DNA from 3 places in the Paenibacillus phoenicis genome. Region 1 is predicted to be linked to each of the others. Evidence: riboswitches for the same ligand, from Rfam matches in the RefSeq annotation. Region 1 holds a riboswitch; each other region holds the start of a gene.
The links. A riboswitch is a leader RNA that binds a small molecule or an ion and turns the genes downstream of it on or off. The one in region 1 is predicted to bind cobalamin.

Region 1 (4,216 bases):
CGCAATCTCGCCGGCATCCGGCTTCTCCACGCCGGAGATCAAGTTGAGCAAGGTTGTTTTGCCGCTGCCGTTGGGTCCAATCAAGCCCCAAAACTCACCGGAGCCAACCTGCCAGTCCACACCGTGAAGCACCTCCAGCCGGCCAAACGCCTTGGCAACCCCAGACACCTTGATCAACGCAGCTCCTCCTCCCTCTGTTTCTTCTTCCGATACAACAGATACCCAAAGAAAGGCGCCCCCACAAAGGCGGTGACGATGCCCAGCGGGACCTCCGTTGGAGCCAGCAGCGAGCGAGCCGCCAAGTCGCTCCACATCATAAATATCCCGCCGCCCAGCGCCGACAAAGGAATGATCAGCCGATAATCCGGGCCGGTGATCAGACGGATCATATGCGGAACGACCAGGCCTACGAATCCGATTACCCCTGACACGGATACCGCAGCCGCCGTCATCAGTGTAGCAACGAGCAACACAGCTAGTTTGGTTCGTTCTACGGCCATCCCGGAATGGGAGGCTTGACGTTCACCTAAAGTCAGCAGGTTCAAATGTTTAGCCCGGCTCCAAAGGAATAAGGCTCCCAGCAGCAAATACGGCAAAAGGATGGCCGTATACGACCATCCGCGCAAGCTTAAACTGCCCATCGTCCAATAGTAAATTTCATTAATGGTTTTCTTCGACATTGCCGTTAAAAAGGAGACAACAGCCCCTAGGAACGATTGCATCACGACGCCGGACAAAACCAGACTTTCAATCGGCAGCCGTCCGTTCTCTCTAGCCAGCCAGATCACGATCCATAACGTAACCGCCCCCGCCAGGAACGCAACCATCGGAAGCGTAAAGATCCCAAACAGGGAAAACTGCCATCCGAAAAAGATCAGCACCGCCGCACCGATTGCCGAACCTGACGATACGCCCAGTGTAAACGGATCCGCCAGCGGGTTGCGCAGCACCCCTTGGAAGCCGGCGCCCGCTACGGCGAGCGAAGCGCCGACCAGCATCCCGAGCAGCACGCGAGGCAACCGGACCTGGACGACGATTTGCTCTGCTGCCATCGTCCAATCCGGCGTGATCAGGCGGTCTAACCCCGGGAGCCTGTGCAGCAAGATCGCCGCGATTTCTCCAGCAGGCACATAAACGGAGCCGATGCCGATGCAGAGCAGCAGCGTCACAACCAGGAGCAAGAGCCCGATGACTCCGTATCCGGCGAATTTGCCGCGCTTCATGGCTGGATCAAATCCGGGTGAACCGCCTTGGCCACTTCAATCAGCCCTTGCGTGACGCGAGGGCCCGTACGGCTCAGCAGGTTATCGTCCAGAGCGATAATGCGGTTCTCCTTCACGGCCGTAATTTGGTCCCAGCCTGAACGGCCTTTGATGATGTCCGCTAACGTCTTGTTATTTTCGTCAACAACGCTTTTCGCGTATAAAATGACGTCCGGGTTCGCTTGGATAATTTGTTCCTCATTGATCTCGGACCATCCCTTGACATCGGAAGCAACGTTGATGCCGCCAGCTAACGTGATCATCTCATCCATGAATTCGCCTTTGCCAACCGTCCATCCCGGAGAAAACTCGATGTAGACCTTCTTCTTCTGGTCTTCACTTAGCGAAGCTACCGCATCGGTTACCGTTTGGACCTCTTCCTTCATCTTGCCGACCACTTCAGCAGCTTCAGCCTGATGGTTGGTAATTTCGCCGATCGTCCGAATATGCTCCATTACTTCGTTGATCGTCTTCGGATTGGACTGGAACACTTTATATCCCATATCCGTCAAGTTTTTGACCGTTGCTTCATCGATCAGGCTCGCCGCAAGAATTAGGTCCGGCTGCGCCGCCACGATTGCCTCGACATTCACCTGGAACCCGCCCATCCGCGGTTTGTCCTTCACCGCTTCAGGATAATCATCCAGGTCGGATACGCCAGCGACCTGCTCGTCCAGTCCCAGTGCAAACAGCGTTTCCGTCTCCGAAGGCGCCAGCGAGACGATACGTTCCGGCGCGGCTTCAAACGTAAACTCTTTACCGGTAGAATCAGTGACGGTATAAGGGTAAGTCGTCTCTTGTGCCGCCGAATTGTCGGCCGCCGCGTTCGTTCCAGCGTTTTGCGTCGGTTGTGCAGCGTCCGCTGTGTTCCCTGTCCCCGGGGTGACGGCGTTATTGTTACCGCAGGCCGCAAGCACCAGCAGCAACGCCAGCAGCCACAGGCTTCCTAGTCTTCTCCAGTTTTTCATCTCCAGATCTCCCCTTGCTTTATTTTTCAGTAAATAAAGAAACGCCTTGTGTTCCAGCGGTACGTTGTGCAGCCGGCGGCGAAGAAGTCCGGCTAACCCTCTACCGGCACAAAGAAAAAACCCCAATCCTAGCGGATGGGGTTACGTCTACAAAGTCATGCTGTGCGCACGCAAAGCGGAGAGACTCCACGATGGCAGCGCCAAGCCATGATGCTCTTGGCAGAACGTTATCCTTTCCTCGAAGGACCGTCTTGAATTCCCGTGGCAGGTCTCCTGACTTCCAGGTCTCGACGAAAACTCGCCTTCCCATCTCCCTTCGCGGGCGACAGTGGCATCATGAGCTCGTCCCTGTTTACAGTGGCGGGACCGTGCCGGATTTGCACCGGCTTCCCTTTTAACCCGAAGCGGTACGGCATGCTTCACCGTTGCTCCAGGACCTACGGGCACAAATTGTACGCTTGTCTTAAGGCTTTCTTCTCTATTGGATTATAGGGGAAAAGCGGAGGACTGACAATAACTAATCCGTTATTCCTTTGTTTAGCCCCGTTCTAAAGACAAATCGGCTCCCAGGACACCAATGACTTCACCTTCCCGGACAATCGGCACGGCCAGCGTCATGCAACGCCGCTTGGTGATCGCGGAGATATACACTTCGGAGACGACCGTCTCTCCGGCAATCGCCTGGCGGAACCAGTCCCGTCCTTTGGCGTTAAGCAAGCCGGCTTCCGGAATGGATACGATAAAAGAGCCGTCCTTGCGGTTCGACCAGGCCGCTTCTAGACCAGGCTCTGCGGCTAACAGCTGCTCCAGTGCAGCCCGGTGACTAGCCGGCTCCAGCATGCGGAAACCTGGCTGTTCGGCTGCCTCCAGCAGCTTCCGGGCATAGGCTTGACCAAGGGCCACCGCGTCTTCGCCACCGGCAGCCGGATCCGCCCCGGAATGGACGGAGTTCAATGATACCATCAGTTCGCCCTGGGCCCGATCCAAGCCCACGACCACCGTCTGCAGCTTGGAAATATGCTCTCGCTCCGATTCCATCCGAGCCAGCGCTCCCTCCACATGGGTGATGCTCCGATTGAGAGCCTCATGCACCTCGCTTAGCATCGCCTCCATATTCCGCGTCAGCTCGGCTTGTTCCCGGCTTCGCTGTCCCGCCTCGGCAACCAGCCCGTTCACCTCTGCCACTTCATCCGCAATGAACCGGATGTCCTCCCCCATTCGCTTCATCAGCGAAATTCCTTCCAGGGCCGAGTCACGTCCCTCTATCAGCGTGGACTTCACACGCTCGACATCCGCCGAGATTTGCTGGAACAACGGGGCGGAGGAGTTGATCGCCCTGGTGCTTTGATCCGCCAACTGGCGCATGCGCACGGCGACGACATCGAAACCTTTCCCCTGCTCGCCCAAACGAGCCGCCTCGATCGACGCATTCAGCGCAAGCAACGCGACCTCTGCCGCGATCTCCTCCAAGCTCCGATACAATGCGCCCAGCTTCCGGGTGTTCCCCTCCAGATCCTCCATCGGCCCCACGATCGACTCTTGGGATTGCGCCAAAGAACGAATGGTGCCGTCTACGGTTTCGAGCGCTCCCGCCATACGCATGGCCTCGGCTCGAGTGTTTTCGCTGCGGGTAAGCAAATGCCCCGCTGCGTCATGGATTTGGGAGGCCGAGGCCGCCACCTCTTCCATTGCCGCCAGGCTCTCCTGCACCTGTTCCAGCGAACGTTCGCTGCTTTGCTTGAGCTTCAGATCCTCGGCCGCTGCAGTATCGGCTAATCGTTGCAGCTGCTCGAGGCTCTCGCTCACTTCGCCAACCGCCGCCTGCAGTCGATCCGCCGCCACTAGCGACTCATTGAATACTGCCGTCCAATCGGTTTCCTCCCGCTGGGATTCACCTGTCCCCGAAGGAGAACGCTTGCCCGCCAGCGCCCCGCCTCCCAGTGCTGCCCGCAGGCCGGTTCCAAAGAACAACGAAGACCCCAAGCT
Region 2 (4,216 bases), 4.1 Mb from region 1:
AGTCACAACAGTCGAGTTGTAATCCAAAAGCGTTTTTGCCATACCATCTTCTCCCCTTTACTAAGGTATGCTCTATTCTATGTAAGAGAGAAAGAAGATTCTTAGATGAATGCATCAGTAGAATTGACTCATTTTCATACAAGCACAGGAGCAAGGAATAGGCATATGATGGATAAAAAAACTGGAGGTTATGTCAAACATGAGTTATGTTCCCGGACCGTACCCCGGCTTGTCGTACGCCGCTCCGTATGATCCTTACATCTATCCTCAACCTTACTTCGTTTACGGATATCCGCAGGCATTTCAACCCGCACGCTATCCCGACTATATCGAGCCCAGCCCGATCTATCCTGAATACGCACCGTCTCCTTCGCAAGACGACGCTTGGAACCGGCAGCCGCTTCAAGATTACGGGCAAAAGCCGTTTGTGATTAATATTAGCGATGCCGCCGAGCATAACCGGAACTTCCGGACCGCTCTCTGGACGGGCAAGCATTTCCAGGTCACTTTGATGAGCATTCCGGTCGGTGAGGATATCGGCTTGGAGATCCATCCGAACACGGACCAATTTGTACGCGTGGAAGAGGGTCGAGGCGTTGCGCAAATGGGCGATCGTGCGGACCACCTCACCTTCGTACGAAACATCCATGAAGACGACGCGGTCTTCATCCCCGCCGGCACGTGGCACAACATCATCAACACCGGCAACGAGCCGCTTAAAGTGTATGTCATTTATGCCCCGCCGCACCATCCGTTTGGCACGGTGCATCGGACAAAAAGGGATGCGATGGAGCAAGAGTAAGCGCACCAAGGAACAGGGAGGTTTCAGCAAACCTCCCTATTTGCGGTCACAATTTAGTGCTAAGCGCATGGAGAAAACAAAGAAACGGAGAAGAACTAACAAGCGAAGAGCAAGAGGTCACTCGGAAGATGAACAAGGTCCTTCAACAATTCAAAAACGCCCCCCGAAAACCTCGGAGGGCGCGTTATGCTTGCATATCAGATGCTGGTGAAGGGACTCGAACCCCCGACCCACGCATTACGAATGCGTTGCTCTACCAGCTGAGCTACACCAGCAGGTTCGTTTTTAGCGAACAAAATTTATTATACCGAGTTTTAAAAATAATGCAAGCACCAATTTCAAGAAATTATAGTTTCTCGCGCACAGAGCGCAGCTTCTGTTCGGAGGAGCTGGCTTTGTCGCGGCGATCATCGATCTTGATCGAGGTTGATACGCGGCCGGCACCGGATTGGAACGGCGCTTCGTGAATCGCGCGAATCGCAGTAAACACATCATCTAACGATCCTTCAATAATCGTGCTCATGGAGGTGAGGGTAAAGGTAATGCCCTTCTGCTTCTCCAACACCCGATGCAACTCGGCCACATAAGCGCTGAGGCTGGTGCTCCCCGTCCCGATCGGAATAACGGTAACTTCGGCGATAGCCATAATCGGCTCCCTTCTTTCCTGGTAATGGTTTGAATCAAATCCCTGAGCTGGTTTTCGTCCTACAGGTATATTCTAACCAACTCTCCTCTCTAAGATCAACCGAACCCGTCTGCTAATATCCTTACCGTCCCCAAAACTCACACACTCTGTAAAACCCGATCTAGTCCTCCAGTCCCATTTATAAATGTTCACAATTTTCTTCTGTCCCCCACTCTCCGCATCGTTGCGCGGACCGGAGATTTTCACGTGATTTTCAGTCTGCTTTCAATGGGAAAATCCCATTTACAAACACAATATCTTGGGCTATCCTTAGATCAACGCAACAAAATATAGTGTGAACGGGTGATCCGGCGGACAAGCCGCCGGAGCTTAAAAGGGAAGTGCGGTGCAAGTCCGCTGCGGTCCCGCCACTGTAATCGGTAGCTTGGTACTAAAGACGAGGCGTTCGCCTACATCGTCTTGAAGACCCAGCCGTTCGACTGACGATATGCCACTACAGCTTAATGCTTGATGAGCTGCGGGAAGGCGTCAGCAACGTTCCGAAAGCCAGGAGACCTGCCCGTTTGAAAGACACCGACGGAAAACCTGCGAGGATCAGGGATGGTGTCCGCTTGCCGCCGAAATGTTGGGGCCTTGATTTGGTCTGTCCACTTTTTTGCAGTGCATTCGGGCATGTCTACCTCGTTGGTTGGACATGCTCTTTTATTTTGAACCAAAGCTCGGTTTACAGGGAGGAGAAGTGTGTTATGGCATGGGTAAGCCAGACGTATACCGGCCGGGACACCTTGCTGGATGAAGTGATTCGGATGGGCGAGGAAATCGTCCAGAGCCGCAATCTTGAGGTGCTGCGCGAGAACGCCAATTTAAATGGAGAGAGCTTCTCCGGCAAGATGAGCAAATTCGGCAGCGAGTATTCCAAATGGTATGCAAGCCATTTCGTACTGCCAACTCGCTTGGTACAGGCCATTCAGGATAACATCGTTTATGTTCACGACTTGGATCAGTACGCCCTCGGCACAACGAACTGTATTTTTATCCCGTTTGACAAACTGCTGCGCAAAGGCTTCAACACCGGCAACGGCAGCGTACGTCCGCCAACTTCCATCATGACGGCGATGGCGCTGGTGGCGATCATTTTCCAATCCCAGCAAAACTCCCAATTCGGCGGTGTGTCCGCGAACAAGCTGGACTTCGATCTCGCCCCGTACGTAGCCAAATCGTTCGCCAAGTACTTCCGCAAAGGGCTGGATTATTTTGAAGAAGGCGATGCGAACGCTGATTTGGGCGACATCACGATGAGCCGCAGTGACCTGCGGGATCAGTATCCCAAGGCTTTTAACTATGCGCTCAAGGAAACCAAAAGCGAGACGTTCCAGGCGGCCGAAAGCCTGATTCATAATCTGAATACGATGTCGAGCCGGGCCGGCGGGCAAATCCCGTTCACCAGCATCAATTACGGCACATGTACCTCACCGGAAGGACAACTGGTCATCGACTCCCTGCTCACGGCCACGATGCGCGGGCTGGGCCATGGGGAAACGCCGATTTTCCCGATTCAGATTTTTAAATGTAAACAAGGCGTCAACCAGAATCCGGGGGAACCTAACTACTCCCTATTTCTGAAAGCGGCGGAATGCTCGGCCAAACGGCTTTATCCGAATTTCGCCAACCTGGACGCCCCACTCAACCTGATGTATTACGACCCCACGGATCCGGATACGGAATTCGCTACCATGGGCTGCCGCACCCGGGTGCTGGCTGACCGGTTCGGCCGCAATCGTCTGTCTGGCAAAGGCAACCTTTCCTTTAATACGCTGAACCTGGTCAAGCTAGGCTTGAAGTACGGCATCGCGTTGGGACACCGCAAAGAGCCCGACGAACGCGGCTTCTACCGCGAGCTGACTCACTATATGAATATCGCCCTGGAGGGATTGCTGCATCGCTTCTCGATTCAGGCCTCCCAAAAAGCGAAGGCTTCCGATTTCATGATGCGGGAAGGCGTCTGGGAAGGCGGTGAGCAGCTGGCGCCGGATGATCAGGTCGGCGAATTGCTGAAGCACGGCAGCTTGTCCATCGGGTTCATCGGGCTGGCCGAATGCATGAAGGCGATGTACGGGAAGCATCACGGCGAAGATGAAGCCGTGTATCAGAAAGCTTACGACCTGATCGCTTACATGCGCGACTATTGTGACGGCCAAAGCGAAATTCACAATCTCAATATCACGTTGTTTGCGACCCCGGCGGAGGGGCTGTCCGGCAAGTTCACCAAACGCGACCGTGCGGTCTACGGCCCGCTGCCCGGGATTTTGGACCGCGAGTATTACACGAATTCGTTCCATATCCCGGTCTACTACAACATCAGTGCGGCACGAAAAATTGAGCTGGAAGCCAAATTCCACGGGCTGTGCAACGCCGGAGCCATCTCTTATATCGAGCTTAACGGCAATGCCCGCAACAATCCGGAAGCATTCGTCAAAATCGTGCAATACGCCCTGCAGCAGCAGGTCAGCTATTTTAGCATCAACCATCCGATCGACCGCTGCTCGGCCTGCGGCTTTGAAGGGATCATTGGGGCAAGCTGCCCCTCCTGCGGCAGCCATGAGAGCGAAGTGCATATTCGCCGTTTGCGCCGGGTGACCGGTTATCTGACCGGCGACTACCAGACACGGTTCAACCCCGCTAAACAAGCGGAGGTTCGCGACCGGGTGAAACACGACGCATGAACATTTGCGGGTACTACCCGGAATCCATTAATGAAGGGCCCGGCT
Region 3 (4,216 bases), 770 kb from region 1:
CGGAAGCAACACCGTTTGCATGCCGTACAGCTGATTGCTTGGATTCCCGTCCAGATAGACGCGATCAAAGGTCGTCCCAACCACATGGAACGAAGAAACATGATTTGGTCCCGCATTGATGACGTACAGCCGAACCTTGTCGCCGACTTTGGCGAGCAAGGGGTGTTCTTTTAACGTAAAATCATCGCCGTTGAACACAACATACTCCGGATCACCTTGTTGAAAAGCATCCAAATCATTTGCCGCATACCACTCGCTTTGGACGATCGTATATTCTCGGTCGATATCCGAGTCCGTAGGGTATCCGTCCTTCGGTTCAACGATGATCATCCCATACATCCCATTGGCTACATGCAGCAGTACCGGACTTGCTCCGCAATGGTACATGAACACGCCTGGCGTGTTGGCGGGATAAGTAAACGTGCCGTGCTCGTTAGGCATCACTTCAACGAACTTCTCGCTTGGAGCGGCATGGACCGCATGGAAATCCATCGAATGCGGCATATCTGGATCTAGGTTTTTTAAGGTAAACTCCAGCTGATCGCCTTGCTTCACGCGCAACACCGGCCCGGGGGCGGTACCGTTAAGTGTCCAGGCGGGATAAGTGACGCCTTCGGAAATCTCGATATCCGCTTGCTGCGCGGTCATTTCAATGCGGACGGTATGGCCTTCCCGTTGAATGATTGGCTCAACTGGCGGTGGATGGAGATGCTGTTCTTCCTCTTGCAGGACGGTATCACTGACCTGGGGTGTCTCCGATGGGAACGCAAACCATGCTGCGGCAATCATGACCAGACAGCACAAACTAAGCAATAGATGCTTCGGGATGTTCCGCGATTTCATCGGTCATTCCTCTTTCTATCTGAAATGGTTAAGCAATAACTCCTTGATGTACCTTCATCGTACGATGGGTCCGAAGACCGCATTGTGATAGGTATCACATGAAAGTTGTCGAAAATGTTGTCATTTGATTCCCATTCTCATTGCATAAATAAGTTAATTCCGATCTGTTTGATATTGTATTCGCGGGGCAGATGAAGTAAGATGGTAGGTATATTCCAACCGAATATAGCGGAAATAGGTGTTCCGGCCAAGATTGGCCGGAGCTTAAAAGGGAAGTCCGGTGCAATGCCGGCGCGGTCCCGCCACTGTAACGGAGGAGTCGGATGTGTGAGATGCCACTGGTGATGTAATCATTGGGAAGGTCACATCCGGCGATGATGCCGAAGCCAGGAGACCTGCCTATTTCGACAGCACTGCTGTACCTACGGGAGATAGGGAGGTGTTAAAGTTGCAAGCCATCGAACAACGGATCGAAGGTCCTCTTTAGCCATGCTATCGAGGACCTTTTTTGTGCTTTACGGATTGGCGCGTTTTGAACTTACCAATGGGAGGCAATGAATATGGGGAACTTTGTTAGCGGAAATCTGGGGTATCCCAGAATCGGAGGACAACGGGAATGGAAGAAGCAGATCGAGGCTTATTGGGCAGGAAAAATCACGGAGCCGGAGCTCCATGCTCGATTAAAAGAGATTCGATTGAACAACCTGCGTCTGCAGCGGGATCGGGGACTTGATGTCATCCCGGTGGGCGATTTTACGTATTACGATCACGTCCTTGATACAGCGACGATGTTTGGCCTAGTACCGGAGCGCTTCGTATGGAACGGTGACCAAGTATCGCTTGATCTGTATTACGCCATCGCAAGAGGCGACGACCAAGCGACCGCCAGTGAGATGACCAAATGGTTTAATACGAACTACCATTATATCGTGCCTGAGCTTGGGAACCGAGATCCCAAGTTGACCGTCAATCGGCCGCTGGCGGCTTATCTGGAAGCGAAACAGGAGCTCGGGATCAACGGAAGGCCTGTACTGCTTGGACTGTTTACTTTGCTGAAGCTGTCCAAGGGGGAAACGGCGGGGGAAGTCGAGACTTGGACCCGCAAGCTGCTGCCGCTATACGTACAGGTGCTGCGCGAGCTGAAGGCGGTGGGCGCGGATTGGGTGCAAATCGACGAACCGGCTATCGTTGTCTCTTTAAGTGAGGAGGACGTACACCGGCTTCGCTTGATCTACCAGGCGATCGCGCAGGAGGTTCCGGGACTGCGGCTGATGCTGCAAACCTACTTTGATGCGGTTGAACGATACGAAGATCTGATTGAACTGCCGGTGCACGGCTTGGGGTTGGATTTCGTACACGGCCGGGACGGTAACCTGGAAGCGCTCCGGCGTTACGGCTTTCCCGCTGGCAAGACGATGGGAGCGGGACTGATTGACGGGCGGAACATTTGGCGCACGGATTTAGATGAGGCGCTTAGCCTGGTGAAGACGATTTCGCTCCAGTCCGGAGCGCCGGATGTGATCGTGCAGCCTTCCTGCAGCTTGCTGCATGTCCCGGTATCTGCTGCAGGGGAAGAGCGGCTTAATCCGGTATTGCGCGATGCGTTGGCCTTTGCCGAGCAGAAGCTGGAGGAGTTGGTGAGCTTAAGCAGGGCGGCAAATGGGGAAGAACCAGAGCCGGTGCAGTTCGCCGAGAATCGTCGCGCCTTGGCTGTACTTGCCGCAGATCCGGCCCGCAGCCTTGCTTCGGTGCGGGAAGAAGCAGCGCAGACTGCAGCGGCTCCGGCCGAGCGCGCCAGCGATTTCGCCGATCGGCGGCGGAAGCAGCAGGCAAAGTGGCAGTTGCCGTTCCTGCCGACCACAACGATCGGCAGTTTCCCGCAAACCGCCGAGGTTCGGGCCGCCCGGCAGAAATGGCGTAAAGGCGAGTGGAGCCCAGAGAAGTACGAGGCGTTCATTCTAGCGGAAATCCGCAAATGGGTTGAGCTCCAGGAGGAGATCGGGCTCGACGTATTGGTGCACGGTGAATTCGAGCGCACCGATATGGTGGAATTTTTCGGAGAGAAGCTTCCGGGATTTGCGTTTACGCAAGGAGGCTGGGTACAGTCCTACGGCACGCGCTGCGTAAAACCGCCGATCATTTATGGAGACGTCGAATTTGCGGGGCCAATGACCGTTAAGGAAACGGCCTATGCTCAGAGCTTGACGAACAAACCGGTGAAAGGGATGTTAACGGGACCGATCACTATCCTAAACTGGTCCTTTGTTCGCAGCGACCTGTCCCGGGAGCAGGTGGCTTATCAAATTGCTCTGGCTCTGCGAAGGGAAGTCGAGGCGTTGGAGGAAGCGGGGATCGAGATGATCCAAGTGGACGAGCCTGCGCTGCGCGAAGGGCTGCCGCTCAAGCAGAAGGACTGGGCGAACTATTTGAAGTGGGCGGTGAAGGCGTTCCGCGTGACGACCTCATCGGTCCGGGATACGACGCAGATTCATACGCATATGTGCTACTGCGAATTTGACGATATCTTGGAGGAGATCCGTGCGCTGGATGCCGATGTGATCTCGATCGAAACGTCGCGCAGCCACGGCGAGCTGATCCAGAGTTTTGAGAAGCATACGTATCCGCTTGGAATCGGGCTGGGGGTTTACGACATTCATAGCCCGCGCGTCCCGTCTGCGGAGGAGATGGTACGGTTGATCGAGCGGGCGCTCCAAGTTTTGGACCCGGAACTTTTCTGGGTGAACCCTGATTGCGGCTTGAAAACGAGAGGACAACACGAAACGGTCGCAGCGCTGCGGCAAATGACGGCGGCAGCAGAGCAGGTTCGCAGCAAATTTGGACGTGGAACGCAGGCAACACGGCAGTGAAGGAAGTTTGATTTTTTTGAATCTGTAATTGACAAAGTGGTAGTTAGCCTTTATCATTACCATTGTTAAATCAGTTACAAGATAATATAGAGTAACTAGAAAAAAGAAAGTAAAGATAAAGAGTTGGAGGGAAACCACAGATGTCTAAAGTTTTATTTGTCAAAGCCAATAATCGCCCAGCAGAGCAATCTGCTACTGTAAAGTTGTATGAAAGCTTCCTGCAAACTTACAAAGAAACTCATCCTAATGATGAAATCACCGAGTTGAACCTGTTCGAGTTGAACCTGCCTTATTATGATTTGGATATGCTAAACGGGCTGTTCAAAGTCAATAATGGGATCCCGACAACGCCAGAAGAGCAAAAAGCTGCTGACTTGGCCAATGGTTATCTGGAGCAATTTTTGAATGCGGATAAAGTCGTATTTGCGTTCCCGTTGTGGAACTTCACGATTCCGGCACAGCTGTTGACCTACCTGTTCTACTTGAACCAAGCTGGTAAAACGTTT

Region 2: linked by a shared signal. The riboswitch ahead of U9M73_RS20685 (anaerobic ribonucleoside triphosphate reductase) and the one ahead of U9M73_RS01545 (ABC transporter substrate-binding protein) in region 1 are both predicted to bind cobalamin.
Region 3: linked by a shared signal. The riboswitch ahead of metE (5-methyltetrahydropteroyltriglutamate--homocysteine S-methyltransferase) and the one ahead of U9M73_RS01545 (ABC transporter substrate-binding protein) in region 1 are both predicted to bind cobalamin.

The regions. Positions count from the first base shown of each region.
Region 1 covers NZ_JAYERP010000001.1:352,204-356,419, reverse strand. Annotated here, with positions in the region: gene U9M73_RS01555 (ABC transporter ATP-binding protein) at 1-177, opposite strand, end outside; gene U9M73_RS01550 (FecCD family ABC transporter permease) at 174-1,223, opposite strand; gene U9M73_RS01545 (ABC transporter substrate-binding protein) at 1,220-2,230, opposite strand; cobalamin riboswitch at 2,477-2,687, opposite strand; gene U9M73_RS01540 (methyl-accepting chemotaxis protein) at 2,768-4,216, opposite strand, start outside.
Region 2 covers NZ_JAYERP010000001.1:4,427,983-4,432,198, reverse strand. Annotated here, with positions in the region: gene U9M73_RS20705 (hypothetical protein) at 1-42, opposite strand, end outside; gene U9M73_RS20700 (cupin domain-containing protein) at 200-802, shown strand; tRNA gene U9M73_RS20695 (tRNA-Thr) at 1,005-1,077, opposite strand; gene U9M73_RS20690 (MTH1187 family thiamine-binding protein) at 1,149-1,448, opposite strand; cobalamin riboswitch at 1,772-2,025, shown strand; gene U9M73_RS20685 (anaerobic ribonucleoside triphosphate reductase) at 2,255-4,171, shown strand; gene nrdG (anaerobic ribonucleoside-triphosphate reductase activating protein) at 4,168-4,216, shown strand, end outside.
Region 3 covers NZ_JAYERP010000001.1:1,121,063-1,125,278, forward strand. Annotated here, with positions in the region: gene U9M73_RS05270 (multicopper oxidase domain-containing protein) at 1-843, opposite strand, end outside; cobalamin riboswitch at 1,063-1,260, shown strand; gene metE (5-methyltetrahydropteroyltriglutamate--homocysteine S-methyltransferase) at 1,404-3,710, shown strand; gene U9M73_RS05280 (FMN-dependent NADH-azoreductase) at 3,851-4,216, shown strand, end outside.